4 regions of the Paenibacillus sp. FSL W7-1088 genome follow, and region 4 is predicted to be linked to each of the others. Evidence: riboswitches for the same ligand, from Rfam matches in the RefSeq annotation. Region 4 holds a riboswitch; each other region holds the start of a gene.

Region 1 (7,929 bases), 2.8 Mb from region 4:
AATTCGGTTGAAGTTCCCGTAACCAACCCCTATCTGCGCATACGTAAAGTGGAGGACTGCATTTCATTCTTTTATTCACCCGATGGGGTGGAGTGGAAATTAATTCGATATTTCGGCATGCCAATAGAGGGGGAGATCCGGGCTGGAGTTGTTGGACAGTCACCAGCCGGAACGGGATGCACCTGTCACTTTTTATCGATGAATGTTACCCGTCCGGATGTGACTGCACGCTTTTAAGCCCATCTCCCTGCTAATCGGCTGATCATTGGGGGGAGAAAAGCGGAATGGTAAAAGCTTTTATTTTGGATTTTGATGGACTGATTGTGGACACGGAGACACCTTGGTTCTATGCTTTTCGCGATATTTATAAAGAGCATGGACTTGAACTTGGCCTGGAGCTTTGGTCGAAAAATGTAGGGACATCGTTTGAAGAATTTCATCCTTTTCAATATCTGGAGCAAGCGCTGCAAAAACCGATCGATCACGATCATATCAAGTTACTCTCTGAACAGAAATACGAAGCCTACCTTGGACAGGCAGCAATTCTTCCAGGCGTGCATGAGTTGCTCCAGTCTGCCCGTAAAAAAGGGATTGGGCTTGCCGTTGCTTCCAGCTCTACCCGGGATTGGGTTCATGGTTATTTGCGTACACTCGGCATTTTCGAACTATTCGATGTTATTCATACAGCTGAGGATGTGAAGCGGGTCAAACCGGACCCGGAATTGTATCTGCTTGCTCTGGAGAGTCTCGGGATCGGGGCATCCGAAGCGGTTGTGTTCGAGGACTCGCCGAATGGACTGAAGGCAGCCAAAGCGGCGGGAATTCGCTGTGTCATTGTGCCTAACGAGGTAACACGTAATTTGGAATTCTCGAAGTATGATCTGCGGTTAACCTCGCTGGCAGAGATTACGATGGAGATTCTTTAACCCTGGTATTGCTTGCGTAACTCAATAGGAGAGATCCCTTCATATTTTTTGAATACGGATCCAAAATAACTGGCGCTGTTGAAACCGACAGCCCGAGCAATCTCGTGGGCCGTTATTCCGGCGTCATGGACGAGCATTTCCTTCGCTTTCAACAACCGATATCGTGTCAGATAATCAAGCGGAGTCATTTGGAATTCCTTTTTGAATATCCGATTCAAATGCTGCTCGGTGACGTCCATTTGCTGAGCCAGCATGGAGAGCGAGATATCCTGATCATAATTTTGCTTGATAAAAGTAACCAGTCCGCCCAGCTTTAATCGGGCATCCGAACGTTCATAAGTACCATAACGATCGCCATCAATCGTTAACCTGACCAGAAGCATGTACAGCAATGCGGATACGTGCCAGATCTGATCCTTGTGCCGGGACTGCAGCGCCAACGTTATTTCATGCAACAGGATATGAAGCATTCCATCCGGCTTGAAGGCGCGCAGCTCCCCGATCTGCAAGGTATGCAGAAACCGGGGCAATAAATAGCCATTAAAAGACAGACAATCGAACAACAATGAATCACTCAGATTGTCGTAACGATATGTCACCTCTGGAAACAGAATAAGAGCTGTTCCTTCCCGAATTGAAAACTCATGATTTTGGGCTGCGATTTTCCCTGTTCCCCCGATACACTGCACAATACTGTAATCCCGTGAATGACCGTTCCAATTCATTAATTCATCTACAGTCAGCTGATTTTGACCTGTAATCATAAGCGGCATATCGGTATCCAGTGAATTCCCCGTACTAGGTTTCGGCATCGTTGTGTTATTCCTCATTTCGTTAAAGGTCGTGTGCGTAAATGGCGAAGATACAGCGTTAAAAGAAACATGATTTGAATTATATTACATAAATGACATTAATTTAAACGGTCTATTCACTTCGATGAACCACTTATCGAAAACCTTTTAGGAACACGTATCATCATGTCGATGCTTTGCCATTATCAGACCATATAGTATACGCTATAATGGATACAGTGATTTAGGAAAGGGATGCAGTCATGAAGAAAGTCATCGTCGTAGGATCAGGAATTCTTGGGGCTTCCACAGCGTATCAATTGGCAAAAAGGGGTGCGGAAGTTCTTCTTATAGACCGGAAAGATCGAGGGCAGGCTACGGATGCTGCTGCCGGGATCATCTGTCCCTGGTTATCTCAGCGCCGTAATCAGGATTGGTATCAGCTTGCCAAGGCGGGGGCACGTTTTTATCCCGGGTTGATTGAAGAACTCAAGAGTGAAGGGGAAACGGAAACAGGTTACGCTCAAGTGGGTGCTCTTAGTATTCATACGGATGTGGACAAAATTAACAAGATGCAGGAGAGGGCACACCTTCGTAAAGAAGATGCACCGGAGATTGCCGATATTACCTGTCTAGATGCAAAAGAAACTCATGAGCGTTTTCCTCTTCTGGAGGAGAGCTTTCATTCAGTCTACATCAGCGGAGCCGCGCGTATTGACGGGCGTGCGCTGCGTGATGCGTTAATCCGATCGGCTCAACGAAATGGAGCGGTCCTGATTAATGGTGACGCGACACTTCAATATGAATCGGACCGAGTAACTGGAGTGGTTGTGGACGGTAAAGTCATATCGGCTGACGAGGTTATTGTGTGTGCTGGCGCTTGGGCTAATGAACTGTTGAAGCCCTTGGGCATTGATTTTAAGGTTCATTATCAGAAGGCACAAATTATGCACTTGCAGGTTCACGATCGAAAGGACACTGGGAACTGGCCTGTAGTCATGCCTCCTTCGGATCAATATTTGTTAGCCTTTGATCAACAGAAGATTGTGATCGGAGCGACTCACGAAAATGATATTGAAGGATACGATACAAGAGTAACCGCAGGCGGAATGCAGGAAATTTTGAATAAAGGATTGGAACTGGCTCCCGGTTTAGCTGATAGCACGTTTCAGGAAGTAAGAGTAGGATTTCGTCCATTTACACCAGGTTTTCTTCCGGTAATGGGTGCTGTCCCAGGTTGGAATGGCTTGATTACAGCCAACGGGCTTGGAGCTTCCGGTTTAACGATGGGGCCTTTTATTGGAAGTCAACTGGCCAAGTTGGCTCTTGGTATGGAGTTAGATATCGATATTCAGCCATATGACCTTGGAAAAGCTATGGTTGATCAGAAATGATGAATCAGAAATGAGGTGAACTATGACGTATTCACAGCGCTTATCTCACGGCTACTCTTCAGATATCATCTATCTGGAGCATCAGATTGCCATCGCCGAGGAGGAATTGGCAAAGGCCGAGGAAGAGCGGCGGGCATACGAATCGGATTTAAACAAGTTAAGGACGTCTCCGGCGTATCATTTAACTTCAACGACGAACGTCTCTAATGAGCAACAATGGGTGGATGAGTTAAACAAGGTACAAAGTATGATTAAGACCATCCGGACCCGACTTAAGAACCTGCAAGAAGATTTAGGGGAACTTGAAGATTAATAGGAATGGATTGACATTTGGAAAAACACATGTTGTAATAAGCCTGAGCTATTTGCAGGGGGACTGTTCGCAGTTGAGAAGGTTAAAACCTGACCCTTTGAACCTGTTAGTTAATACTGACGTAGGGAGCAAATGACATGTACTCATGTTATTTTGCCCTTGCCGAAAATAGGTCAAGGGCTTTTTGGTCTGCATTTTGGGGGACAGAACGCGATAGCTGACTGTGAAGCGGGGGCATCATGATTTGAATAAAAGGAGCAATGATCATGTCATTTTCGAGAACGTTAAAAGATAAGTCCAGAACCGTATGGGAAGATGGATACAATCATCCTTTTTTACACGAAATGGGGAAAGGCACACTGGATCAGGAAGCGTTTAAGTTTTATCTTCTTCAGGACTATACATATCTGATTGAATATGCGAAGATTTTTGCCATGGGTGCAGTGAAGGCGACAGATGAAAAACTGATGACGAATTTTACGGTGATTCAACACGCTATTCTGTACGAAGAAATGGATTTGCATCGAAATTATATGAAGGGATTTGGGATTACGCTGGATGAAAATCATACGATCAAACCGTCTCTGTACAACAAGGCGTATACGTCGAATATGATGAGTGTTGCACAAACAGGTGGTGTTGCCGAAATCATCGCCGTCATTTTCCCTTGTGCGTGGACGTATTACGACTATGCCACAAGATTAAAAGAACAATATCGAGATTCATTAGAGGGCAATTTCTATCAGACGTGGATCGAAAATTATGCAAGTGATGAATTCCGCGATTCATTCGAATGGTTCTATGATACATTGGATGCATTATGTGAACATAAAACCGAGCAGGAACTGGAGGCCATTGAAGACATATTCAGAAGAAGTGTTGAATTTGAATATCTGTTCTGGGATATGGCTTATAAACGGCAACTTTCGTACTTCTGATGAATGAAATCTCAACTCTATTACAACCAGAGACAAGGATGAACATACAGATGAACAATCATGGGGAACGCATCTATTTACGATTTTTGAACGTGGAGGACGCGCCAGCACTGCTGGATTTGCAGCTCCGTAACCGGGCTGTTTTCGAAGAGATATCGGCAAGTGAACGATCAGAGACATTCTATACACTGGAGGGTCAGGTCGCCCTTCTTGAAGGCTGGAACAAGGCGAGGGAAGAAGGGAAACGTTACTCTTTCGGGATCTTCCTGAAGCATGCGCATGAGCTTATTGGGGAGATCTCTCTGTTCGAACTTGAACTGGATTCCATCAGCAAATGGATTGTTGGTTATGTGCTCGACCAGGCCCGGAATGGCAAGGGATACATGAGTGAAGCTCTGCGGCTAGTACTTAATTTTGCCGTGAATGACGCTGGAATAAAACGAGTGGAGGCAGGTGCACTGCCCGACAATGCCGGATCAATTCGAGTGTTGCGCAAGGCGGGGTTCCAGGAAACCGACCGTCAGAATATTAAAATCAAGGGGATTTGGAAGGAACATGTGATGTTTGCAGTGGATTTGCAGTAGATGGTTGAATAGCGCAACGTGAACCACCTATATCATCAGGGGGAACTTATGAATAAACGGAAACAAATGTTATTGGGACTCAGCACTTGTGCTCTTTGAGAGACATGGAGTGACCAACACTTCCATACAGATGATACTAGACGAGTCAGGTGTGTCCAAAGGAATATTTTACAAAATTCTTTGGTTCAAAAGATTTGTATTCTTGCCATTCTGGAGCAGCGTGTGCAGGAAGACATGATGATTCGCCAGAGCTTTGGTGAGCCAAAGCTATGCTTCCGATTTTGATCTGCTGGTGGATCAGATTATGTTCCCGATGATGTTGCCAGAAACAAAGCGGTTGTGGAGTTATTCTACGTTAGCGCGGAAGATCTCTCTCCAGTGGAGAGGCTACGGTTTATTTTATTATTTCATACACAAAAAAGCGGCAGATTGGACGTAAAGCTTAGGGTCCTGATCTGCCGCTTTTGGTATGCGAGACTATAGGCTCTACATGATGTAATTCATGTTGATACTGTTCTTAATTTGTATTCATCGAGACTTTTTGTCTTACAGGCTGTTTGGAGTCTTCCTCCGTTGCTTGTTTGGTACGTTTGATGAAGAAGGAAAGTAGCAATCCCACAACGGCAATGCCGATAATGACAACATAAGCATCATTAATTCCCTGGATCATGGATTCCATTCCCAACTGCTGCTGGGTTAAGCCTTTGGCTGCTCCCGTGGCCACCATATCCTGTACATGTGCCGTTGTGCGACTGGTCATTACACTTACAAGCAATGAAGTACCCACAGCGCCGGCTACCTGTCTGACGGTGTTGGATATTGCTGTACCGTGTGGCCCAAGTCTTGGAGGCAGTTGATTCAAACCTGCAGTTTGGATCGGCATCATGAGCAAGGCCATACCAATTCGACGACCTGTTGACATTAATACAAGGTAGGTATAGCTGGTAGAATCGGTTAGATCAATGAAACCAATAGTGGTTACGATCGTGATAACCATCCCGATAATCGCCAGCCATTTTGCACCAAACCGGTCAAACAATCTACCGGTTATTGGCATCAGGAAGCCCATGACAAGCGCTCCTGGAAGCAATAATAATCCGGACTCCAATGCCGTGTAACCCCGTGCATTTTGGAGGTACAAAGGAAGCAACATCATATCGGCATACATGATCATTGTGATCGCGATATTAATGATCGTGGTCAGAGAGAACATATTATACTTGAAAGCCCGCAGATCGAGCAGGGGATTTGCTGACGCGAGCTGTCTCCATGTGAACAGTCCAAGAGCAACAACTCCTGCTGCAAGGCATATGATGACTTCTGCACTTGACCATCCCAGACTTCCCGCCCGGCTGAAGCCATACAGCAATGCGCCGAATCCAATCGTGGACAGCAGTACGCTGAGCGTATCGAATTTGAGTTTGACCCGTTCAGATACATTTTTGAGATATACAAACGCAAAACCAATAACAATAACGGTTAGTGGAATCATCCCGTAAAACATCGTTTGCCATGTGTAGTGCTCAAGAATATAACCAGCAAGGGTTGGCCCAATGGCCGGAGCGAAAATGATGGCAAAACCGACCATACCCATCGCGGCGCCCCTTTTCTCAGGAGAGAACAAGGTAAGAATGACATGCATCAACAATGGCATGATAATACCAGCACCGGCTGCTTGCACCATACGTCCTGTTAACAATGTACCGAAATTACTCGCAAGGGCAGATATAATCGTACCGATGAGGAAAATAAACATCGAAGCTTGAAATAATTGCCGTGTCGAAAAGCGTTGCATGAAATAGGCTGTGATGGGAATGAGGACTCCATTCACCAGCATATAGCCTGTCGTAAACCATTGGGCTGTTGCTGCTGAGATATTAAAATCACCCATCAGCTCCGGCGTTGCCACACTCATAACGGTTTGGTTCAATGTGGCAAGAAATGCACCCAAAATCATAACAAACAGTATGGGGCCCTTTTTTACGTCATCTCTTTCTTTTAATCTAGCCTGACTCAATCCATTCCATCCTTTCAATCCACACGTGACTAAATTTACAACGTGTTGTATAGTTTACATTGTATCTATTGAATTATATACATATTCCCGCAGATTACAATTTACGATTTTGGGTATTTTCGTTGCTTATTTTACGAAATAATAAAATATGTCGTCTAATTCGGAAATAAACGACTGATCATTTAAAATTGTAATTTTCAAAATTTGAGGAGTGATTTTGCATGAAAAACGATAAGAAGTCTGCTACAGATCCTCGTATACTTCGTACAAGACAGTTGATTCGTGATGCTTTTGTAGATCTGTTGCAGGAAATGGACATCGAGAAATTGTCCGTCAATCGAATTGCAGAACGAGCGACGATCAATCGGGTGACCTTTTATCTGCATTATCGGGATATCACAGACATGATGGAGAAAATGGCGGATGAGATGATTGAGAACATTGAACGCATTGTGGACGAACATGCTCCTCAATTTGAGGATGCTGCCAAAGACGATGGTTGGCCAGTGCTAGTGAAATTGCTTGAACACTTTGCTGACCATTCCAAATTCTATCGCGTCGTTCTCGCTTCCAGACGAACGCCTATTTTTACGGAGAGGCTGTTGAAATTGCTATCGAAACTCGTTTCGGCCAAGATCGAAAGCTTGGAGCTGGAAAACTCTCTTTCACAAGCGGGTATTCATAAGGAGATCGCCATCTGGTACAGTTCCTCAGCCCTGATTGGTACCATTGTATCCTGGCTTCGCAATGACATGCCTTATGCACCGCATTTTCTAGCTAAACAGTTCTCATTAATTCGTGCGTATTCTTATAATGACTTGATATAACAAAAAAACATCCAGCTATAGTCAGGCTCAACTATACGCGGATGTCTTTTCAACAGATTATAAAAGGGCTATTCTACTGTCGGAGTTCGTAATATCATATAGAGTCCGATGAGTGCTGCGAGAGCACCAAAAAAGATGC
Region 2 (7,929 bases), 270 kb from region 4:
ACTCACGCGATTGTGTGCAGGTCTCAGCCACGAGCTGTTCAATACAGCGGATGATGTAAGGAGCAGGTGGCTGGGTTCCCGGCAGTATTTGCTTCAACAGCTGATTCGCGACTCGTTCGCTATTCTCAAAGATCGCTTCCCATTCCGCAAGCCATTTGACATAAAAGGGTTCAAGATCAGGAACCAAGGCGCGAATGACAATCGTATGTTCCTTCTCTTGCTCTTTCCAGAAACGGACTTCTTCGAGTACCCTCAGAGGCAGCAGATGCCCATATCCATACCAATTCATATGCGGTAAACCTCCATTCAAGTGAATTGAAATTCAGATCCAGCAGCAGAAATTAAATTTGATTCTCCCGTTCGTTCAATTTGGCAATGTACAAGCTAGAGCTGTCTTTAATTACGTCCCAAAAGTATATTCTCCAGGTACCTTGTCCTATGTGTACACAAAAAAAGAGCCCCATAGGGGCTCTTGAATTACCGGGTTTTCACGATTCTCCGGTATTGGTATTGTCCACATCATCGCTGCTCGTCTTGGTCACATGACTCAGGAATGTGGAGACACGGCGCAGATATTCCTTCGGATGCTCCCGGAAGATCAGCTCATGATGCGCACCGTCCACAATCCATTCATCGGAATTCGGATTGGTCTGGTTGCCGGCAAGCAGTTCCGCAATCGGGTAAGGAGCTTTCTCATCCTCGGTACCATGGATAAAGAAAATCGGGAAAGGATAATCTTCTTTTTTCACTTCTTGATACGGAATCTGCTGCAATCCAGTCCCGTTCAGAATCGGGAACAGCAGGTTCATAATTTCCAGCGTAGGCTGACGCGGAAGATCAATCTGATTATGGATGTTGTGATACAGCGTATCCGGCTCAAGCAGGAATGTGCTGTCCAGAATCATGGCATCCACATCTTTGGTAATAAGCCCAGTCTGCAGAGCTGTACCTGCACCCATGGAGAAACCCCATACGACAAGCTCCTGAGCTCCGCGCTGCTTCGCAAACTGGATTGCACCAAGCAGCTGCTGGGACTCGGCTTTGCCGCCTGTGGCGACAGCTTTGTTGACCTGTGAAGCGAAACCGTAATCGAACATTACCACATTGAAGCCGAGTTGGTGTGCATAATGGGCCAGGTCATACATCGGTACCCAGGTCTCTTCACGATTCGCACCATATCCATGGCTGAATATGATGGTTTTGTTTGCATTATCATCAGCCGGAATATACCAACCCTGCATCGTTCGACTGCCGTCTGCCGCAGGGAATGTGATGTCTTGATACTTCATGTTCTTGGCCTGCATGGGATTGGAGAATACAGGCGCTACAGTTGGATTGGATAATACCCAAGCAATATAACCGTGCAGTGCGATGAAACAAAAGAGCAGAAAAAATACAACGGAGAGCAACAACGCCACGACAATATGTTTGAACCGGATCAGCCTCGGTGATAACGAAGAAGGCAGATCTGACACTTTCGTTTGCAGCGGGGCTTCGCTCTGGGATGTCGGATACATGATTGCCCCTCCTTTAAAAATCAAATGAAGATAACAACGAGACGAACAGAGCGGATAAATGATTTTTCTGACTACATAGGAAGCAAAATCTTAATTTAATATATCTTTATCGTATGTTCCAATATAGTCAAAGTCAATTGATTGAGGCCATTTGTTACGCAATTGTTATATAGTTCTGAAGATATCTGGTTAACATTTCCTTAGGGTGCAAATAGCAGGGGATTTTAATTTATAAAAAGAAAATATTTACAATTATTCCTATTCCAAATGGCTCTTTTTGGTTTACAGATGAGACCGTTTCTCATATAATTTATGTAACCAAGTTTCATGTGATGAAACATGAGGAGGGCAACTTGCCATGGAAGACCGAAAGTTAACCGTCCGGGCTGTAGAACGGGCGCTGGATATATTATTGTGTTTTACAACCCGCAGTGATCTGGGACTCACGGAAATTGCCAGCCAGATCGGTCTGCACAAAAGTACAGTCCATCGTCTGATGGCTACTTTGGAGGACAAAGGGTTCGTGATCCGGGATGCAGCCACCGAGAAGTATCGACTCGGCATACGCATCTGGGAACTGTCTGCCCATATGTCTCGCAGCGATGATCCGGCCATTTTGCTCCTTCCTGCGATGGAGCGGCTCAGAGATCGACTGGGCGAAACCGTGAGTTTATATCTGCGTGATGGCAGTGAGCGGATTCGAATTCAAGCTGTACAGAGTGATCAGGCGATTCGCCGTGTAGCTCCGGTGGGCGTCAGACTTCCGCTATCCGTGGGAGCCTCCAGTAAAGTGCTGATGGCTTTTGCCACCGAAGAGGACCGCGAAGATCTGATGAATGGACCGGAATGGCCCGTATTTATCGATCCCAAAGTATATTTGGCACAGATGAAAGACATTCTGGAATATGGCTATGCAACAAGTTATGAGGAGCGTGAACCGGGAGCAGCCGCTGTATCTGTACCCATCATGGATCGGAAAGGCAACATCGCTGCTGCTCTGTCGGTATCCGGGCCTGTTAGTCGCCTTTCGCAGGAGACGCTGCATGAATACGCACCTGTGCTGAAGGAAGCTGCTACACAGATGGGACTGATGTTATCCTGATTTTATGTTCTGGAATTTAAAGGTTGTTTTTATGATCCGGTTGCGCTACTCTGTAATGGACGGCCCAACAGGGTCAGCATAATTGAATATGAATCTGCGGCTGAGATGCTGCAACTTGTTAACGTTACTGGGGGAGTCCGAATTGTCCGGACTGAGACGGAATCGCATGAGATTCCGGACCCTTTGCACCTGATCTGGATCATACCAGCGTAGGGAAGTAATCGGCGATACGACCACGAACACCATATAATGTAACCTATGGATGGACTCCGTTATGGAGCCTGAATGAGTTGCGTTATTGGTGATGGACATAAGCCGGTTCCCTTGGGAACCGGCTTTTTTTATACAGTAAACAGGCGGAAGCCGTTGTCAGAGCTGCTTTTGGATAAAGAGCTGGGAGCTATTGGCGAAGCGGTGGTATGGATTTTTTTTCCTCGACTGTCTGTATTACTTGAACTGTATGTCCCTATTTTGTGTGGTATGATCGCTCTTCCTTTTTCTATGTTGTGGATGGTTTGGACTCGTGCGCAAGCATTTCAATCCAGGCAATCACCAATGAGGAGGAGACAAGAGCGATGAGTACAGAGAACAGAACGCTGGGACAAGACGAGCAGGATCAGGTGTTGGAAAAGAGTGCAGGTGCGGCCGGACGAATTAAGCCCTTCCCGGGCAGCCGCAAAGTGTACATTCAGGGCTCACGACCGGACATTGCAGTACCGGAGCGTGAAATTGCCCTTCATGACACGAATACTCCCCAAGGAGTGGAGCATAACGAACCGCTGCGTGTCTACGATACGAGCGGGCCGATGACTGATCCCGGATTTCATGCCGATATCCGGGCAGGGCTGCCAGCGCTGCGCACCCGCTGGATTACGGAGCGTGAAGATGTTGAAGCCTACCAGGGACGAACGGTAAAACCGGAGGATAACGGATTGAAACCCGGAGGGAAGCGAACTGGAGCCGAGAAGTATCCAGGCTTGCGTGGTAAACCGTTACGGGCACAGGCAGGGCGCTGCGTGACCCAGATGCATTATGCACGGCAGGGAATGATCACACCGGAGATGGAGTTCGCTGCCATCCGTGAGGGTGTGGAGCCGGAATTTGTGCGGCAGGAGCTGGCGAGTGGCAGGGCCATCCTGCCGTCGAACATCAATCACCCGGAGAGTGAGCCGATGCTGATCGGGCGTCATTTTCATGTGAAGATCAATGCTAACATCGGGAACTCTGCGGTATCCTCCTCCATCGAGGAAGAGGTAGAAAAGATGACTTGGGCCGTACGCTGGGGATCGGATACGGTGATGGATCTTTCCACAGGCAAGGACATTCATACAACCCGTGAATGGATCATCCGCAATTCACCTGTACCCATTGGAACAGTTCCGCTCTATCAGGCACTGGAGAAGGTCAATGGAGAAGCCGAAGCACTGACCTGGGAGTTGTATCGTGACACGCTCATAGAGCAGGCAGAGCAGGGTGTGGACTACTTTACGATCCATGCAGGCGTGCTGCTGAGATATATTCCGATGACCGCCAAACGCATGACGGGCATTGTGTCACGGGGCGGGTCCATCATGGCAGCATGGTGTCTTGCGCATCATGAGGAAAATTTTTTGTATACCCATTTTGAAGACATCTGCGAGATTATGAAAAGGTATGACGTGGCCTTCTCTCTCGGAGACGGACTGCGCCCAGGAAGCATCTACGATGCCAATGATGAAGCCCAGATGGCGGAACTGGCGACGCTTGGTGAACTAACACAAATCGCCTGGAAGCATGATGTGCAGGTGATGATTGAAGGTCCGGGACATGTGCCGATGCACAAGATCAAGGAGAATGTCGATCTGCAAATGGAGATTTGCAAGGAGGCGCCGTTCTATACGCTGGGACCGCTGACGACCGATATTGCACCAGGATATGACCATATTACCTCGGCCATTGGGGCAGCGATGATCGGCTGGTTCGGTACGTCGATGCTCTGTTATGTTACGCCAAAAGAACATCTGGGCCTGCCTAATAAGGATGATGTGCGGGAAGGGGTTATCGCCTACAAGATCGCTGCGCATGCCGCTGATCTGGCGAAAGGTCACCCGCGTGCCCAGCGGCGGGATGATGCGCTGTCCAAAGCACGCTTTGAGTTCCGCTGGAGGGATCAGTTCAACCTGTCGCTGGACCCTGAGCGTGCGCTGTCCTACCACGATGAGACGTTGCCGGCCGAAGGGGCAAAAGAAGCCCATTTCTGCTCCATGTGCGGGCCGAAGTTCTGCAGCATGCGCATTACGCAGGATATTCGTGCTTTTGCCGCAGACAAAGGTTTGTCCGAGAATGAGGCCGTGGCAGCGGGTATGCAGGAAAAGGCTGAGGAATACCGGACACGCTCCTAAGCGTCGTTACAGCGCAATCTGGGCGGCCTGACATGGTGAAAAGCCGTTCCTCTCCGTGATTGCGGAGAAGAGCGGCCTCTTACTTGGTATGTGGTGCGCACACTTAACTTCGAGGAACAAGGATAATGACACAACATATTTTATCAGTTATAGGTTGATTGTCTCCCAGATGTTTAATAAAATGAATGTAAGTGAAAAACAAATAAGAGTAGCCAGGCCAATGGCTACTCCTGCACAGCATTTGCGGTGGGTATTCCTCCAAGTGCAGCATAGTTCAGACGAAGTGACCCGTCAGGCCGTCAACCTGTGGCGGGTCACTTCTTTTTACGGTCGATGTATGTCAGGAGCGCAATAATTAGCATTGCGAACACGATTTTACGTCGTTGAAAGAGAAGTTCATAGGATCACCTCCCACCGGAGGCAATCTATTTCCCACCACAGATTGGCTCAAAATAATTATTCCTTTCGAAAGTCTCTCATTCGAGAGCCTTTTTATTTTGCTTCATGAGCTCAACACTTAACTTTGGCCAAGCTCAACTTCTTCTCCAAATACGACGCAAGTGATGCCAGCGGGCTATAGATCGCCATGCCTTTATCTGCTGTAACCCGTGCTGCTGCAGGAGCCATGGACAGTTGAGCGGCTACTAGCGTGCTATCCGGATACTGCTCAGCAAGATGCTGTAAACCGCCGCTAACTGCTGCAAGATAACCTTCCTTATCGCCTCGCATAATTAACTCGAATGTGCCCGGGATCAATACTGCTTCAGTCTTTACGGTCACGGCCTCGTGTCGCTGCTCATCTTCATCATCTTGCTGCAAAGCCTGATTCACCCGCGCCATCGTTCCTTCAATCGTTGCGGGGTTGGTAAACGCAAGGATGTACTCGCCAGAATTTTGCTGCATTTCCTGAAGTAATGGATCATCAATTCCTATCACGGGCACGGGAACATGTTGTGCCTCTTGCTCGAGTACGGCTGCAAACAGGGTACAAGTGACGAGGATGGCATCTGCATGGCATTGGGCGATCCATTGCAGCGTCTGTGATACTTTCTCATGCGTAACTGCCTCGGTAAAATCAGCATCATGTTTGAGGCGATCCAGACCGGGATCGACATAATGTACAAGTTCAACCTCATAAGGAGCGAGTGCTTCTTCAATCAGTGCAATATTGGAATAGTGAGCGTGAAAACAGCCAATGGTCATCATCATACTTGCCCCCTGAAATGGATTCTATCTCATATAAGTTCCGCAGATATTTAACCCATTATAGGGATGTGACAATAGACTGTACATATTTAAAATACGGAGGTAACAACATTTATCGTGAAAACGCGAATAACCGTTCATCCACAACTTCGCAGAGGAACGGTGCAAACCACGTAAGCGATTCTCAATTCGCTCGTCATTTCATTTATCGCATAGAAGGGGCAGCATTCTTTTTAGCCATTTTTTGTTGCAAAATTTCATGAAAGGATAGACCTTGAGTGTTCTCATTCTCCTTTTTGGGAGCAGTGGTCGCCGTGTTGCGCGGATATTGATGGTGGTACGGGATCATTTGCTGAATAGGCATGCGGATCATCTTGGTTCCTCCTTTAATGCATTTTCAAATATGCATATGTGATTATGAATAGGTTATGTATTCCGACGGATTATCGTCTCTAATACGCAAATAGGTATATGTGACTTGTTAGACGAAACAGGCAACTTAAGGTGTAATTCCAATTGGATTGTAGTGATTTTACCCCGTATTCAGGAGATGTAAACGTTTTTAAGTAAATTCAGGAGGAAAGGACCGCATATGTGAGGATTCGTATGGGAGGATAGAAGCGGTTGTTAAGTGAATAGACCCAGTTTTGAGAATGCCAATTGTGTCGAAATTAAGACATATTGTCTGGTTGTATAGGTACGACGCAAGCTAGCTAACTTGGTACCATGGTCGGTTGTCGGGTGCATATTAGGGCAATTTTCAACGAAAAGACAAAGCGGAAACGCCAAAAAGCCGTCAGGAAAACCTGACAGCCTAACAGCATTTTTCATAAAATCGGTGTGCGGTATTCCATTGCTTAAATATAGATCGAAACGGTGCAATTGGAATTAGGAAATGACCTTAATCACTATTTTCTTATTATCCTTGGCGAACGGCAATATACAGGTCCACTTGTACGTTCTCAGGATCGAGGCTGCGCTCATCATACAATTCGAAATCTCCGGTAAATGTGCGTTCTCCCTGATTGTTCCAGGACCACACTGCACCCCAGGCCTCGCCTACGACCTCGCCCATCGGGCCCTTTCTGGAGGTGAACACCGCATATGTTGCAGGTGGCAGCTCAACGGAATTCACTCCCTCAGGCAACGCTTCATCTGGACCCACCTCATGCCCCACCAGTATGGTGTATTCTCCATTTATGCCATCCGTATAATCAGCGTAACAGCCATAGCGGGGGGCTTCAGGGGTTGGCTGATAATCTGAGGCGAAGTAGCTGTTCCAGAGGCCCTGAATACAGCCTTTTCCGCTCATTTCAATGGCATTGGTTGTTCTGGCGGACACACCGGCAAGGCGCTTTCCTGGCAGTGTGACGTACCGAATGGGCTCTATGGAGAGCGTATTGTTGCGAGTTGTTTGATTAAGGTCAGCGGACTCTTCCGAAAGTTCTGCCCCAAATGTCACGTTCTTCCGTTCTGAGCCAGATGCATTCCATCTTTTCAAAAAAGGAAGCTGGTTGCGCAGCATCGACCTTGCTGATTCCTCGTCCATACCTTCCTGGTTCAGAATGGCGGTGCACATTTCAATCATGCCCTCCAGCGTAATATCGGGCTGTTCAAACTTCCCTTCTTTATAACAATAGATACAGTATTCGCGGGTTGTATTACCACCCGTTTCTGTGCCGAATTGGGCAGGGGTAGTAAGTGGCATTCCGCAGCTCTGGCA
Region 3 (7,929 bases), 540 kb from region 4:
GAGGTGGCGTATGCGATCTACGTATTCTTTTTTGTCAGGGTCATAATCGGTGTAGAGGGTAACATATTGGCGTCCCGCATCCACCTCTGCCTGCTGTCTTCCAAACCCACCATTGATCCCCCATAATTTCTTACCGGAATGTCGGTCAAGAGCATATATGGAACCTTCGTAGTAGCCCCCGCTAAATCCACCGTCATCCCCTTTCATCAGGAGCACATCATCTGTAGCTGCTTCTAAAAAGGTGTAGTTAATATCCCCCTGATTGGTCCATACCGAGTTCCAGGGTAAGGTGGCAGGCAGCATTGTGCCATAGATTTTAGTCGTGAACGGATAGTCATCTGAACCACCAAATTCCCAATTAGACACTACACCGTTTCGATTATCCTGGGATATATTCCAGCGCGCTCGGACCAGCCTGCCGTTCTCGTTAAATGTCACGAGAAAATGAGCATCTGCTCGTTCGTACCGCCAGGTCTTTCCTATGTTCATGGCATAACCCGTATCGTTTAAATTGCCGGAATGCTCTTGCCAATCGGGTTCGCCAAGCCACTGCGCCACCTGTTTCGAGGTCGTTTTTGAATTCAGCACAATATCTGTCAAATGACGTATAGTGGACGTCGGCATCCCCAATGGTTTACTGAACCAGCCATCCGCTACCTTGGTATGCTGTGCTACATCCTGTGCCTTAACCCAAAGCAATGCAGGACGATAGGTGGACGATTCCTTACTCCAGACGCGCGGGGCAATCGACACGCCGTACCAATCCTTCGTCGCTGCAACAATCAACGCCTGATCTTTCAGAAATGCCCCTGAAGACCAGGTTGCCTGACTTCCGGGAAACAGGTACAGCTTGCTGCCCGATCGCATTGTAAACGTTTGTGGAATTGTTTTCGTCAAGCTGCGGCTTTCTTTGGAGGTATACCAACCAGGTATCCAGAATTCAGTGTAATCGCTGCCTTTTAGTTTGATCCATTCCCCGCGAACAGCGTCTATTTGCAGGCTTCCTTGGGCGGAGCTATACCCGTTTATGTCCATCAGATCAGGGGAAACACTGCTCTCGACCACACCACTGTAAATAGGTACACCTTCAGCTACCGTCACCTTATCCCCCTTTTTATAATTAAGCTTCACCGATTGCATTTGCATAACTGAAATGGAACCTTGTCCTTCAACCGCCCTGGCATGGTTATTCAGCAACAGTCCCCCCGTGACCAGCACAGCTACGATACCAGCAATTATATTCCATGGGTAGCCCGTCCCTTTCCTTTTACGCCCGGTCTTCACGTCAGTCCACTCCAATCATTTGAAGTTATTTCCATTAAGGACGTTTTGAACAATGAAAAGTTACTGTTACTCCCAAATATATTTACAAGGTACGAAATAATTACAGGTCTCACCTTATCTTACATCCACAAGCGTTGAATGATATGGGATTGTGGTTCCCAATATATAAGCAGCGGTTAACATGATGATAAAATACCCCACAAACCATACATCCGCTCGGGAATATCCGATCTGAACGTAATAGGTACGGCTCCCGCCTTCCTTGAATCCTTTCGCTTCCATCGCCACCGCCATACGCTGTGCACGGCGAATACTCTGTGCAAGTAGTGGAATAGCATATCGTTTCAGTGTGCCGTATACATTCCAGCGGGAGCCGTGCTGCCTCGTTCCCCGAATGCGGATGGCATACCGCAGCGTCTGGAATTCATCCAGCAAAATCGGAATCATACGCATCGCCGCCAGGAAACTATAAGCATACTTAGGTGGGAGCCTCCACTGCTGCATGAGGGAATAAAAGAGACGAACAGGCTTGGTCGTCAGGCCGAACAACAATCCAGCTGCCGCCATACTTAGGGAACGAAAGCCCAGGTGCAGCCCGCGATAGAAGCTCTCTTCGGTAATATGAATCAATCCCCACTGAAACCAGGTGGTCTCGCCTTTACCAAACATGATCATCCCTGTGGAAGTTGATATAAATACCAGAATGAACGGAGACGCATACAGCAATAATCTGGGCCATGGGTGACCCGTCCAACCAAGCAGTAAAAGCATGACAACTGCCACATTCGCCATTACATTCAGGTTGTGAACAAGGATGACGAAGACAAACAGCAGTGTCAGGAAAATCATTTTCAACCCCGGATTCACCGCGTGAAGCCAGGTCTCACGATGAGGAAACGAGAGCTGCATCCGTTAACCTCCCCTCATCCACCGTCCAGATCCTGTTGCAATAACGTTTCACGATTTCATGATCATGCGTAACCATCACGATGGCTGTCCCTTCACGCCGCAACCGCTCCAGCTGGGATAACATGGAAAAGGTATTCCGCGCATCCTGTCCAAAGGTAGGTTCATCCAATAACAAAATACGCTGTTCCCGTACCAGAGCTGATGCTACACTCAGCCGTCGTTTCTGTCCCATCGACAATTGATATGGGTGCCTACCGGACAGCTCATTCAGTCCGAATTGCTCCAACATATGATCGGTTCGGATACCTCTTTCTTCGGCAGTTAGCTTTCCGCTCAGCAAGGAAAATCCCACTTCATCACGGACTGAATTTGTCACGAATTGAAATTCAGGATTCTGGAATACAAAGGCAATGCGATCTGCAAGCTGCTCGGTTTTTCCAGCCGATTGTCCTTCCACAACATATTGACCTGTCGTTTTTAGAATATTCATCATGGACAGCAATAATGAACTTTTACCTGCCCCGTTAGCCCCGACAATCCCCACCCAATCTCCGTTCCATACCTTGGCCTGCTCCACCTGAATGAATGGCGTTTTTCCGCGCCATCCGGTGAATTGCTGCATTTCCAGGGCTGGTTGGATCAGTGCAGAGGTTTCCCCCTCCTTATAATCTATACTTTCAGTTTCTGTTGCACCGTAACGACTATCCTCTCCTGAGACCCATGCCTGTGCCTTCGATTGGCCTCGTTCTTCCCAGACCCCTGGATACCAGATCCCGTATTCCCTGAGCATATTCCGCTCATCTGTAAACACCTGATTCGCCGGGCCATCTGCCACAATCTTTCCTTCAGGCGACAATACGATGATTCGGTCTACCCACTCGACGATTTCATTAATTTTATGTTCTACGATAATGAGTGTTTTGTCCTGTGCAATCTGTTTCACCGTTTCCCACACCTGAGAGGTTCCTTCATCATCCAGCAGTGCCGTTGGTTCATCCAAAAAGAGTACGTCTGGCTCCATGGCCAGAATCGAAGCCATCGCAAGACGCTGCTTCATACCCTGAGACATCGATTGAATGAGTGTTCGATTATGTTCAAAGCATAACCCAACCTGTTCCAGGTATTGATGGATAAGGGTAGGCATCTGCTCGCGTGGAATATTCCGGTTCTCCAATACAAAAGCAATCTCTTCATCCGTATATGACATACAGAACTGGGTATCCGGATCTTGAAAAACAATGCCGGGCTGCTCAGGCACCCGAATGTCATCACATTTCATCGGAATCTCCACAGATCGCGGAATCAGACCGCTCAGAATTTGCAGCAAGGTTGATTTGCCAGATCCGCTTGGACCAAGCAACAATACTTTCTCCCCTTGACGCACAGAGAGAGACAAGCCTTGAAACACCAAGGCCTTCTCTCCCGGGAACTTGCATCTTAGATTCGTAACACCTACCGCTTGCACATTCTCCACTTCATTCATCTAGTCCAGCGCCTCGTAATCCTGCTTCGACACCGGTCTAAGGGATCGTGTTACACCTGTAAGCTCCAGCGCTTTGGCAAGGTAATAGGCGAATACACCTGCAATCAGAATACTGCCAATGAAGCGGAACCCGATAAACAGTGTATAGTTCCAAGCCGAGAGGGAATCAATGTACCCGTACTGATAATCCAGTACAAGTGAAGCTGCCGCTGCACCAATAGCCGCAAGGCAGGTGACGAACAGATTGCTTTTCCGATACAGAAATGCGGCGAAGAAGATCTCTGCACCCAGCCCTTGCAACAGTCCATACACCAGTGTCGACATGCCCCACTCACTTCCGAGAAAAGCACTCACCGTGGATGCCGCTACTTCAGCCAGAATGGCTACACCCGGCTTACGAATGATTACAAAGGCAAAGGTTCCCGCCATAAACCACATGCCATAAATCATCTGCTCCGCATGAACGCCGAATGGCTTCATCAGATCATATGTAGGTCCCCATATTTTGTAGATCACCCCGAAGACCACCGCAATCACAATCGTTACCAAAATATCGGTTAACTTCAATCTGTTGCTGCCTACTGCTGTTGACATGTTCTCTACTTCCTTCCTCTGTTTCCCTGGATTTATAAAATAAACAATAAAACAAACAAAAAAGCCTCCCCGGTTTCCAGGCAGGCCATACGCACAGTTTACAATCTCACGATGCTGCGCATTAGGCAGATATAGAGAAAGAAGAAAACAAACGACACCATTCCCGTCACATCAGAAAAATCCTGCTGCACCCAAGAAACGCTGACATTTATGTTCTATCCCTATCGCTTACCATTGCACATCGCAAATTCATGTTCTCTACGCTGGCATTACCCAGATCAGATTTACGGTCAGCGGCACAAGGCCGCTCTCTCAGCCCAACTTCATTGAGCTCCCGGTTCACTTATTTCATTGCTTCTACTGTACAACACATGGGTATTTGTGACAATCCCGGAAAAATCATTACGCTGTATTTTGGGTAAATCAGAGAAGACATTCTGTGGTGTACTTTACAATACTATGCAACATTTGGATCAAGTAGTCCGTTTGGTATACAAGAAGGGAGATTGATAATGATGAAACAAACCAATACTGCCTGGCAGCAAAAAAAGTGGAAAATGATCCTTGCCGCTTCGATTCTCACCGCGGGTACGGCACCCGCACTGCTGTCATCCACTGTCGCGGAAGCAGCAACAACACACAAACCGACAGCGTATATTAACAATGTACAAGCTCAATATGATGTGGTTATAAAGCAGGGTATAACGTACGTAGCATTGACTGAACTTCAATTCCTCGGGGACTATACGTTTGGCTACAATAACAAAACAAAACAGATTAGCATCAGCACAGACAGCGACAAATATGTTCTTATACCCAACAGCAAAACAATGAAGAAAAACGGTCAGAATGCGACGTTGTCGTCCGCTCCCATTCTGGTGAATGGCAAAGCCATGCTTCCGCTCCGTGCCATTGGCGAAGCCTTTGGCGCACAGGTTCGCTGGAACCAGACGGCCAAGGAGGCCTACATCTACACCACGGATGCTGCGGTGGTCAAAGACTACAGCAGTGCTGATCTGACTGTGGCGCGTGAAGCTGCGCTGCATTTGCCACACTTCTCTGAACTGGGACAAGCACGCCTGGAGATTCGCAACCCTCTGGGTCCAGTGGATTCATCCATTCAATACATTTTTGAACAAGGCAAAAAGGAAAGTTTCTTCATTGTTGAAGATAACGATCTGATCAGCTATTACACGATTAAAAATGAAAACGCCCTGCTGAAATGGCAGGCCAATATCGGTAAAGATGCCGGAACTATCGGTGACCTGTTTTTTATCAAAACCAAACCCGTTGCTGAAGCAGGGACTCGCCCTTCCGTCAAGGGTCAAACCCTCGTATCATTTAAGTATTCTCGTATGCTTGAAGAGACTTCCTACGAGATCATGAACAAGTCCGGCTCCATCCATGCGGGCTCCATTGCCCCTGAGAAAGGTAAAGTGATCGTTGAAGTTCCGGAAGAAAAGTAAATTGGAATGCCCGCCCAGGCTTTAGAGACCTTTGTATCGGCGCAGGTGGGCAAATGATGCTTCTTCTGAATGCAACACCAAAAGGGATGTCCCCTACGTGATGAATAAACATAACGGGGGACATCCCTTTTTAGCATTATTCTTTATTTATTCGCTCACGGATATCATTGTCTTAATATTGCGTATTTCCGGACTGACTGGTTTTTCCCGAAGCAAATCCCTTAAATAAGGTCGGGACTTTAGAATAACGGGTATTTGTAATTTTCCCTTGCGATGTACTGCTGTCCGTACGCATGATCGAATCTTTGACGTTGGAAATATTTGAGTTGTCCAGCGTCATGTTCACCGTGAAGGTGGTTCCACCATTTTGACGCACCAGCTTGCCAATATCGTCTGCACGGAAATTTTTAATGTTAATCGTTCCGGCTGCATTAATTTGAAATACTTTATCGTAGGCTTTGTAAGCTGCCCCGCCAGTAATGTTGACTGTTCCGGCTGATTTCAGAGTCAGAGCGTCCTCGCCTACATCCTCCCACACCACATTTGAAATTGTACAGTTACCGTAACAATGAACACCGTCAGCTGCGGGTGAACCGATATTTACATTTTTGAGCGTGGCGCCTGCCTCCAGTCGAAATACCGGCTTCTGATTTTCCGCTTGAGATCCATCTCCCAGTGTGGAGGGGTTAGCTACATAGGTTTGGCCTTTGCCGTCAAACGTTTCACCCTTGGGTACAATAATCGTTGAGTTTACCACAGTAGGTGCGGCAAAAGCTGGAATTGCACTGAATAATGAAGCGACCAAACCCGCGGACAGTAACAACGTCAACATTTTTTTCATCACTTAAATCCTCCCTTATTCTGATGAATTGGCGTACAAGCATAAGCTTGTCCTCAAGGAACCGATCAGAGGTGCACCTCTGGCTTGGAACCTACCCTGATCCTACCAAAAAAGGAATGTTACGATAATAATCATTAGCTTAGATATAGAAACGACAGCATTATACCTGTGTTCTCGGCATTTTTTGCATCGTACTCCATTGTGTAATGTGCCGATCTCAACTTCGGGTATGCTTCTTTTACAACTTATAATCTATGACTATATGCTCCTTTATCGTTCTAAAAAAAAAACGAAAGACCACTTCATCTGTTTTCAGACAACGTGATCTCTATTATTTTGAATCTCATTTTATTTATTAAATTACGCTTTAGGCTCCGAACCGCTGACGATATCCGCACTTCCGACATAATTCCTCCACGGCTTCCCGTTTGGAGAAACCATAGAACAGATTATTGGCTCGTTCACCATCCACAATCTCCGAGAACGATTTTTCGTGAACGTTGCCCAAGTTAATTACACCTTCACCATCTAGACAGCATGGAACCACAGTTCCATCGACAAGCACGGCTGCCTGACTGCGAAGCGCATGACAGAAGCCTTTACCATCATCTTCGGGTGCATCCAGACTCGGCCACTGGAATTCATGATCCTGATTCAGATATACATTCGGGGCAATTTTGACACCGCTCCCCGGCACAACTTTCTCCTCAATACGGAAATCCAGATTGAACTCCCGTTCAAGAACCTCCAGCGTCTCCCGGTTTCGGTTCATCTGCGCATTCGTGAAGTTATCCTGTGTCAGATTCCAGAGTCGGAATGAAATAATGACATTATGCTTCACTGCTTCCCGGACAAAAGACAACACATTACCCAGATAGCCCTCACGGTCTGTGGATCCCTCGTGACCATCAAAGCTGTGCAGGGAGAAGTTCATCTGACGCAGCGCGGGTTTGCCAAGCAGTTTGTGCTGGGTTTTGGGCAGCAGCGTACCGTTTGTCGTAATGTTGACCTTGAATCCCTTTTCATGCGCTGAATCCAATAACAGATCAATTTTGGGATGAAGCAGCGGCTCACCTTTGACATGTAAATAAATATGTTTGGTGTGGGGTTTGATCTGATCCAATATATTGTTGAAGACTTCAGGGTCAATGAAATTTTTGGCACGTTTGGTCTGCGGACAGAAGCTGCATGCCAGATTACATATACTTGTGATCTCAATATATACTTTCTTGAACGTTTTCAACTCGGGGTCCCCATTCTGCTTAGAGGGAGAACAGTCCCACCCTCATTTGTGATCCGGCTCATATGTGCCACCACTATTATATCGGGTTCAGGTGCCAAGGTAAATCCGA
Region 4 (7,929 bases):
TAATTGTTCGGCTTCCTGTCGGTTGTAATAAGGCAATCCAACTTCCCCAATCGCTGTGGCTTGTTCCATATGCTTTTCGATCCAGTCGAAGAACAGATCCTGCTCTGCCAGGGACGGCAGGGGCTGCTCCGGATGGAAGCCAAAGGCCGGATATACGGTACGGGGGTATTGTGAAGCGAGTTCCAGGTTGGTCTGGGCAGATGCCAGATTCATGGAAACGGCGATGACGGCCTCAACCTGTTGGGACGGGAAGGAATGCAGCATCTCACGTTGTTCTTCAGGTGTATATTTGTCCAGGTGAAGATGGGCATCGATCAAGGGTGCAAAAGCGGTTGATTGCATGGCTGGACCCCTCCTTTTTATCTTTTACCAATGATACGCAGAGTAGTTAATCTTAGATCACCCATTTTAGGAAAATAATAACTTAAAAACCCGCACTATTTAGATAGGCGGGTTTTCTGCTGTTCTTCTCTCATCCACTGGGAAATCTGCCGTTTCCGTTCAAGAAAAGCAGACTCCTCCGTAATCGCTTCCCGACGTGGACGATCAAAGGGAACATCGACCTCGTGAAGTACAGTCGCAGGCCGATTCGACAGGACGTAGATACGGTCAGCGAGCAGCAGTGCTTCCTCGATATTATGCGTAATGAACAGCACCGAGCGGCGGTTTTGTTCCCAGATATCGAGCAGCCAGCGCTGCATATCGCTGCGGGTCAGTGCATCCAGCGCACTGAAAGGCTCGTCCAGCAGCATCAGCTCCTGCGGACTGAGTAGGGCGCGCAGAAAGGCAACCCGCTGCTGCATACCGCCCGATAACATATGCGGATAGGCTTGTTCGAACCCGGCCAGTCCGACACTGCCCAGCCACTTTCGGGCATCTGCAAGCGCCTCAGCCCGGGGGGGTGCATCCGCAGACACTTCACCTGCAAGCAGCACATTGTCCTCAATGGTACGCCATGGGAAGAGGGCAGGCTGCTGCGGCATATAGCTAATCTTGCCGCGTTGCCCGGTAACATTCTGACCATTCATCAGGATTTGTCCCTCCTGTGGTTTCAGCAGGCCGCCGATGATGTGAAACAGGGTGCTTTTGCCGCAGCCGGAAGGGCCGACGATGGCTACGAATTCTCCTTGTTCCACGGTCAGGGACAGGCCATCCAGAACAGGCAATGTGCTGCGTCGCTCGCGGAACGAAGCATGCACGTTCAGAACTTCGAGCGCTGGTGATGATTGATGTGCAGGTAAGGCCACGTTTTCTTGCTCGGGACCTCCGCTGCTCGTTGGAAGGGTTGCACCTTCATCCGGCTCAGCAGCTACCCGCTCGTTGTGTTCGGGTGTCATCTTGTCATCACTTCCTAACCTTTATAGGGTGCATATATTTCAAAGTTATCGCTTTTGTGGTCGCCAGCGTACGAGCAGCTTCTCCAGTAGCGCAATGAGCAGGAAGAGCAGCAGGCTCAGTGCTACAATAATCATGATTGCCACGAAAAGACGATCCGTCCGATAGGCTGATTTTTGCAGCATCATATAATAACCGATCCCCTTATCTGCACCGATCCATTCGGCGATAATCGCACCCATGACGCTGTACGTAGCGGCGATTTTAATCCCCGAGAATACCGAGGGCAATGCATGTGGAAGTTCGAGCTTCCAGAAGATTTGGCCGCGTTTTGCACCAGCCATGCGCATATAGTTCATCATCGCTGCATCGGTGCGGGTCAACCCGTCCATAGCAGCTACAGCCACCGGGAAGAAGCAGACCAGGATGATAGTAATCAATTTGGGCAGCAGCCCAAATCCGAACCAGATTAACAGGAGCGGCGCGAGCGCGATGGTCGGAATATTTTGACTAAGGATAAGTAATGGATAGAGTGCAGATTTCAAAAATGGAATCAAATGCAGCACCATCGCAATCAGTAATCCCACGAGCGTACCTGCTGCGAACCCAATCAATGTCAGCTGGATTGTTGCCCATGCATGCATGCCAAGTCGATCTGCTTGGGACGCTGCTTCATGGGCGATGTCCGAAGGCGCAGGCAGCATCCATTTCTCAATATGGAACAGGGAGACAGCTCCCTGCCATATCGCTATAAAGAGAATAACCGCCACAAAGGGCGGCCATACGCTTTTCCAATAGGCATGCATTAGCGATATTTCTCCGTCAGGGTGTCCATGCTGAAGCCGCTTGGGCTATGGGCGATCTTGATCTGTGAGATGATGCTTGGACTGCCGGCTTCCACGAGAACTTCGTGCATTTTGCGGACAACCTCCAGCAGTTCCTCCAGTTCACCCTCCATCGTGGTATCCAGTGGATTAACCTGATATTTCAAGCCGGACTGCTGAATCACTTCAATGGCACGGTCAACATAAGGATAGGAATTTTCCCCATTTGGCGTTTTGGGAATGACTTGAATGCTAAGTAGTGTGCTTGCCATGAGAGATCACTTTTCCTTTCGGGTTAAATTGCATGAGTTAAACCAGCTTTACACTTTACCACTCCGATTGCAGTACCCTCTTCCGATCACTGTTATCCCCGGATTTCTTTAACAATTTTTAACGGAGGAAATCCGGGGATAAAGGTGAGCGCTTCGCTTCTTCAGATGGGTTCTGCACTCTTCGTTCTGGTGTAAAAAAAAGTTAAACTTAAACCATTTTTATTGGGGTAGAAACTCGTTCGTATACGCTTTGGATACATCTACCTGCTCATCGAGCAGTTTTTTGCTAAACATCCAATCTGTATAGTTCTGCCATACTTCCTGCTTTTGCTCACCCCAGCGCGGTGCGTCATCCTGATATTTCGGACTCAGCCACTTTTGGCTTGCGAGTACAAGGTCCTTATCCAGATCCGGTACGGCCTTGATCAGAATGTTCGCAGCGTCTTCGGGATGATCAATCGCATATTGATATCCTTCGGAAGTGGCTTTCAGGAATGCTTTAACCAGCTCGGGATCGTTCTGAATCGTCTTTTCATTGGTAACGAGTACAGGAGTGTAGTAGTCCAGTGCCTCGGAATAATCCTTCACATATAACATGTCGATCGGTTCGCCGCGCAGTTCGGCTTCAATACCCGTCCACGCGTAGAAAATCCAGGCAAAGTCGATATCACGTTTCACAGCGGTGAAAAAGTCGGCGTCACCCATGTTAATGTTTTTCACTTTGGATACATCGGCGCCTTCACCTTCCATAATGGATTGCATCACGGCTTCTTCTACCGGGGAGCCCCAGCCACCATAGGTTTTGCCTTCAAAATCTTTGGGAGATTTGATGTTCCGATCCACCGGAGCAGCAAATCCCGACGTGTTATGCTGAATAACGGCTGCGATGGACACGAGCGGTACGTCTTGTGTGCGGGCCTGAGTCACACTCTCCTGATAACTTACGCCAAAAGGCACTTCGTTCGAAGCTACCATCGTATCCGCGCCTCCGGCACCTGGCTGTACAATCTCGACATTTAAGCCTTCGGCTTTGTAAAAACCTTGATCTACGGCCGCATACAGGCCGGTATGATTCGTATTTGGTGTCCAGTCCAGCACTACTTTAATGTCCTTGAGGGCTGCGTTGTCACCTTCATTGCTGTTTTCGGTATTGCTGCTGCCAGTTTCTCCTGAAGGTGCAGCTTCTTTGCCGCCACATGCGGCCACAGCCACTAGTAGTACGCACAAGAGCATTAGGCCCATCATTTTACGCCATCTCATCTTCATTTCTCTCCTTCATGTTGTCCGGCCAGTGGCACGGGGTACTCCTTGGCTTCATATCCAAGCATCTTGCATAAATCGACAGATTTATACCAGCTATGATCCGGATGACGTCATTTTTTTTAGCTCTCTGGCTATATAAAAGAACATTAAAAAAGCGCCCCGTTAATCCGGGACGCGTGCAGGCGTTAGAGATGTGGCACTCAGCAAAGAGGCTGGGCCAATTCGATATACTCCGATTCCTACGCTGGCATGATCCAGATCAGGTCTAAGGGTCAGTATCTTGGTGGGATACACTCTCAGCCGGCCTATTCCGACTCCCCTGGGAAACTATGAAGTTACGGGCATTACTATGTGTAATTATAGGCCAGAGGCCTATGCATGTCCAGTCAGGAACTGGATGGGGACACGTATGAAGTTATCAAACAGGCCGTTATACATATGTATAACAGCCTGTTAAGATGTGTGATTTTCAACAATTATCGTGGCGAATCATATAAGGAAATCTGACTGAGTGCAAAAGCATCGGATTTCGGGTCATAGCCTACCTGTTTCTGAGTGGCTTCCAGATTCAACCGTTTAAACTTATTATTCGAGATCCCATGCAGTATGGTGAAGGGCTCCAGCTCTGTAGCTGTAATTGCTTTGAACATCAAATTACACAAGTCAGCCGGACTAATATACGCGCTCATATCCCTTGCCTCCAGCACGGGTCCATCCGGTTGAAAATCATCATATGCACCGATACGTATTGCAACACTTTGTAAACCTTCGGTATACGCAAAATAGGAAGCAAGCGATTCTCCAAAACATTTGCTAACCCCGTACAAATTCCGTGGGCGTGTCGGCATGTCTGGATAGACCTGAGCATCAATGGGATACCCCTCGATCGTCTGTGCACTGCTTGCCAGAATGACTCTTTGCACACCTTGGTCCTTGGCTGCACGGAATACATTAAATGTACCTTTGATATTGATGTCCAACAACGATTCATAGAATCCGGCATGCGGGGAAGGATCTCCCGCCAGATGTACAACCACATCCATGCCTTCGCAAGCGTGCTGACAGGCTTCGGGATCTGTCACATCCAGTGTCATGATCTCATGGTCTGTCCCTTGATACGTATGCAGTCTGTCGATATTCAAATCTGTTAGTCGCAGGTGAAATGCTTCTGACAAGTGTTGGGACACGTCACGTCCAATTTTTCCGGCTGCACCGGTAATTAAAATGTTCATAAAAATCAGCTCCAATTTTTAGCGCTGGAAGAACTCAATCCATTCCTTTTCAGGTCCATAGATGAAGAAATAACGGTAACCGTTAGGCAGTGTAATCATCTCTCCATCAATAAACTCGGCCTCGGTTTCTTTAATGCGGTTATACTCGGCCTCAAGGTCATCGACATGGATGGCAAAGTGGTGCACCGTACCTTCGGAAGGCAGCTTGTCGCTGTATCCCTGAATCAACTCAATCTCGGTCTCATCGCTTCCGTTGAAGCCGAGAAAGGCGAGCTGAATGACACCGTTGGTATGGGTTACCCGGTCTTTCAATTCAAGACCAACAATCTCCGTGTAGAAACGCAGCGTGGTCTCCAGATCGCGAACGGCAATGCCGACGTGGTCAATGCGCTTTTGAAAACTCATAATCAAAAATCCTCCTTTAAATATGCAGTGGATCTTTTCTACCATTTTAAGGGATATCATAGGGCTGTACTACGGGGTTGTCAAATCCGATTTTTAATTTGGAAAAATTATAATTGTTCACAGAATGTTCACTTATGAGGAAGGCTTCATCATCTCTATAATTACGAAGGTAAACAGAGAGGATGAGAGATTTGCCAACGACGAAGAAAGAACAGATTGTTTTTGGAATGATGATGTGCACAGGAATGGTCATCGTCATGATGACTTTCAATTTATGGCACAATGGGTTATTGAGCAAGATGTCCGCGCTAGATATACTGCTTCAATTCATATTGTGTTTTATTATTGCGTTTCTGGTGGAGTTCTTCATTGTTGGACCTGTAGCGAGAAAAATTGCATTTTCCTTACCTTTTGACAAATCCAATAAAATTTTGGGCGTGCTCGCTATGTCATTTTTCATGGTCATTGGGATGGTTCTGATCATGTCCTTGTACGGAATGATTTCCGCTTATCTTGCGAATCAGTTAAATGGAGCCTCCGTACTAAGTACGTATCTTCATACGATTGCTCGTAATTTCAGCCTGGCGCTTCCTTACCAATTGATTATTCTGGGACCACTCGTTCGATATGTGTTCGGTAAATTCATTAAGGATAAGGGGAGTGTAGTCCCTTCAACCTAAATAACGTTAGTTCCGATTTAGAGCACCTGAAAGTATTTCCTGGGCAATCTTGTGCAAATAAATAGATCGTATGATCACCTTCAATGAAAGGTGATCTGAGGCAAAGGTAGGACACTTTCTACCATGATTACAGCGCTAACGAATCGAGAACATCTTATTAGGCCGGTTTTTAAGGAATGAAAAATCTAACGAATCTCAGCGGCGTTATTATGCTAAGAAACTGCAACGAGACCTTGATTTGGAGCTAATTATCTAGAATAACGTCTCTAGGATTCGTTAGATTTCAAACATGCAGAAATGGAGATGAATAGCGTGTACCAGGTTCGTTAGAACAGAATAACGCTACAACAAAATGTCCACCGCCAATTCATGGCGGTGGACATCTCAATCTCTATAATAGGTATTCTATTTCTGATTCTAATTCTCAGGTCTGCCTCGACACATAACTGTTAAGTCACTGTATCGACCACATGTTTGTTCTGCCATTGATACGCAATCACGCTGATCATCAGCAGACCAACTGCAAAAATGGCAAGCATCCATGCGGACTGGTTAACCTCCAGATGGTCCAGACTCCAGCCTGTAACCAAAGGCAGAATGGCACCACCAACCCCACCTGACGCAATCAGGATGCTGGGCGTTGATTCTTCTGTTCCAGGCAGCATTTTGCTGGCGAAGACGAGGGCAATGGAGAATACACCAGATAATGCGAGCCCGAGCAACAGAATGATCAGAAATGCCGACCAGATCTGGTTGGTAAAAGGAAAGATCATCAGCAGCACAACTGCTGCAAGGCAACTGTACAGAACGTAGACGCGATATTGGAATTTCTCCGCAATATATCCGGCAAACAGTCGTCCAACGGACATGGCGATCCAGAAGCAGGTAACACTAAGTGCAGCACCTGCTTCCTTCATGTTCATTTTCTCAATCAGAATGGCTGGCATGAAGTTGGCAAGGCTCATTTCAGTGCCGACATAGAGAAAGAAAAATAAAACAAATAAAGACAGAAGAGCCAAATTACGGCCGTGATAGGTTGAACGAGTTGGTTTAATGTCTTCAGGATTCGTTCCATTTGGCAATTCAGCAGCTTGAGTGTGTACAGGAGTCTGGTCTGAGCTGCGTCGACTCAGCTCGTTGTCCAGCTCACCGAATGAACTTTTGGCCCAGAAGATAAAAGTCATCGCTGCACAGACGGCAACCACGAGGAACGACATGCGCCAGTACTCTGCAGAAATCAGACCGCTGGCAATGAGCGGCATGACCATGGCGCCGATACCAAATAACACTTCAAGTCGGCTCATGGCAACCGCCGTATTATCTTTAATTGCTGCAATGATAATTGTACCGATGACAGCCTCGATCATGCCAAATCCAAATCCGGCTGCAGGTGCAATGATGAACATCCAGCCCCAAGGAGGCAGCAGCATATAGGATAACTCTGCAATGCAGAGCAGAGCTGCAGCAATTAATAGACCGCCTCGTTTCCCGAAGCGTTTATTCAACCATGGAGATAACAGTACACCACCCAGGAACCCGGCAAATTGGGCAAATATCAGTGTGCCTCCCTGACTATAATCCTTGCCATAATGTTCAAGAGCAACGGGCAGGATGGAGCCGAGAACCACATGGGCAAGTCCGATGAGGAAATAGGACAAGCATCCAATCCAAAGCAATTTTTTCATGAAGAAAAACTCCTTCTAGATATTATGTTATGTAGTAAGTCTGCCATTCAGGAGTATTTCCTAAAAACAAACAATCTCTATCATAACAGGACATGTAAGGGTATGCACGGATAACTTGCAATGGAGACTAAAGTTCGTATATACTGAAAAACAACAATTACAGATCGGACCATGCCGTTGAAGAGCATCCAACTCGGAGGCGTTTTCGCCAGGGGAGCGAACCATTCCCCAAG

Evidence for each region. Region 4 has a riboswitch for thiamine pyrophosphate ahead of MKY42_RS02370 (ABC transporter substrate-binding protein). Riboswitches for the same ligand answer to the same signal wherever they lie in the genome.
Region 1: another riboswitch for thiamine pyrophosphate. It lies ahead of tenA (thiaminase II); the one in region 4 lies ahead of MKY42_RS02370 (ABC transporter substrate-binding protein).
Region 2: another riboswitch for thiamine pyrophosphate. It lies ahead of MKY42_RS03575 (hypothetical protein); the one in region 4 lies ahead of MKY42_RS02370 (ABC transporter substrate-binding protein).
Region 3: another riboswitch for thiamine pyrophosphate. It lies ahead of MKY42_RS04745 (ECF transporter S component); the one in region 4 lies ahead of MKY42_RS02370 (ABC transporter substrate-binding protein).

Annotation. Positions count from the first base shown of each region.
Region 1 is NZ_CP150216.1:3,249,135-3,257,063, forward strand. Features, by position in the region: gene MKY42_RS14820 (DUF1349 domain-containing protein) at 1-237, shown strand, start outside; gene MKY42_RS14825 (HAD family hydrolase) at 285-926, shown strand; gene MKY42_RS14830 (helix-turn-helix transcriptional regulator) at 923-1,738, opposite strand; gene MKY42_RS14835 (FAD-binding oxidoreductase) at 1,981-3,111, shown strand; gene MKY42_RS14840 (hypothetical protein) at 3,134-3,424, shown strand; TPP riboswitch at 3,471-3,569, shown strand; gene tenA (thiaminase II) at 3,691-4,362, shown strand; gene MKY42_RS14850 (GNAT family N-acetyltransferase) at 4,413-4,946, shown strand; gene MKY42_RS14855 (TetR/AcrR family transcriptional regulator) at 5,035-5,184, shown strand; gene MKY42_RS14860 (hypothetical protein) at 5,203-5,385, shown strand; gene MKY42_RS14865 (DHA2 family efflux MFS transporter permease subunit) at 5,464-6,903, opposite strand; gene MKY42_RS14870 (TetR/AcrR family transcriptional regulator C-terminal domain-containing protein) at 7,185-7,790, shown strand; gene MKY42_RS14875 (hypothetical protein) at 7,859-7,929, opposite strand, start outside.
Region 2 is NZ_CP150216.1:760,992-768,920, forward strand. Features, by position in the region: gene MKY42_RS03560 (Fe-Mn family superoxide dismutase) at 1-289, opposite strand, end outside; gene MKY42_RS03565 (alpha/beta hydrolase) at 489-1,517, opposite strand; gene MKY42_RS03570 (IclR family transcriptional regulator) at 1,876-2,619, shown strand; TPP riboswitch at 2,739-2,852, shown strand; gene MKY42_RS03575 (hypothetical protein) at 2,905-3,198, shown strand; gene thiC (phosphomethylpyrimidine synthase ThiC) at 3,195-5,000, shown strand; gene MKY42_RS03585 (hypothetical protein) at 5,511-6,209, opposite strand; gene MKY42_RS03590 (hypothetical protein) at 6,412-6,579, opposite strand; gene MKY42_RS03595 (zinc ribbon domain-containing protein) at 7,126-7,929, opposite strand, start outside.
Region 3 is NZ_CP150216.1:1,033,934-1,041,862, reverse strand. Features, by position in the region: gene MKY42_RS04760 (PQQ-binding-like beta-propeller repeat protein) at 1-1,284, opposite strand, end outside; gene MKY42_RS04755 (energy-coupling factor transporter transmembrane component T) at 1,399-2,193, opposite strand; gene MKY42_RS04750 (ABC transporter ATP-binding protein) at 2,168-3,676, opposite strand; gene MKY42_RS04745 (ECF transporter S component) at 3,677-4,270, opposite strand; TPP riboswitch at 4,509-4,619, opposite strand; gene MKY42_RS04740 (copper amine oxidase N-terminal domain-containing protein) at 4,783-5,736, shown strand; gene MKY42_RS04735 (pectate lyase) at 5,909-6,577, opposite strand; gene MKY42_RS04730 (radical SAM/SPASM domain-containing protein) at 6,945-7,820, opposite strand.
Region 4 is NZ_CP150216.1:489,740-497,668, forward strand. Features, by position in the region: gene MKY42_RS02350 (TatD family hydrolase) at 1-342, opposite strand, end outside; gene MKY42_RS02355 (ABC transporter ATP-binding protein) at 438-1,337, opposite strand; gene MKY42_RS02360 (ABC transporter permease) at 1,383-2,141, opposite strand; gene MKY42_RS02365 (MTH1187 family thiamine-binding protein) at 2,141-2,431, opposite strand; gene MKY42_RS02370 (ABC transporter substrate-binding protein) at 2,651-3,691, opposite strand; TPP riboswitch at 3,913-4,025, opposite strand; gene MKY42_RS02375 (NAD(P)-dependent oxidoreductase) at 4,171-4,926, opposite strand; gene MKY42_RS02380 (VOC family protein) at 4,945-5,331, opposite strand; gene MKY42_RS02385 (hypothetical protein) at 5,523-6,011, shown strand; gene MKY42_RS02390 (MFS transporter) at 6,461-7,696, opposite strand.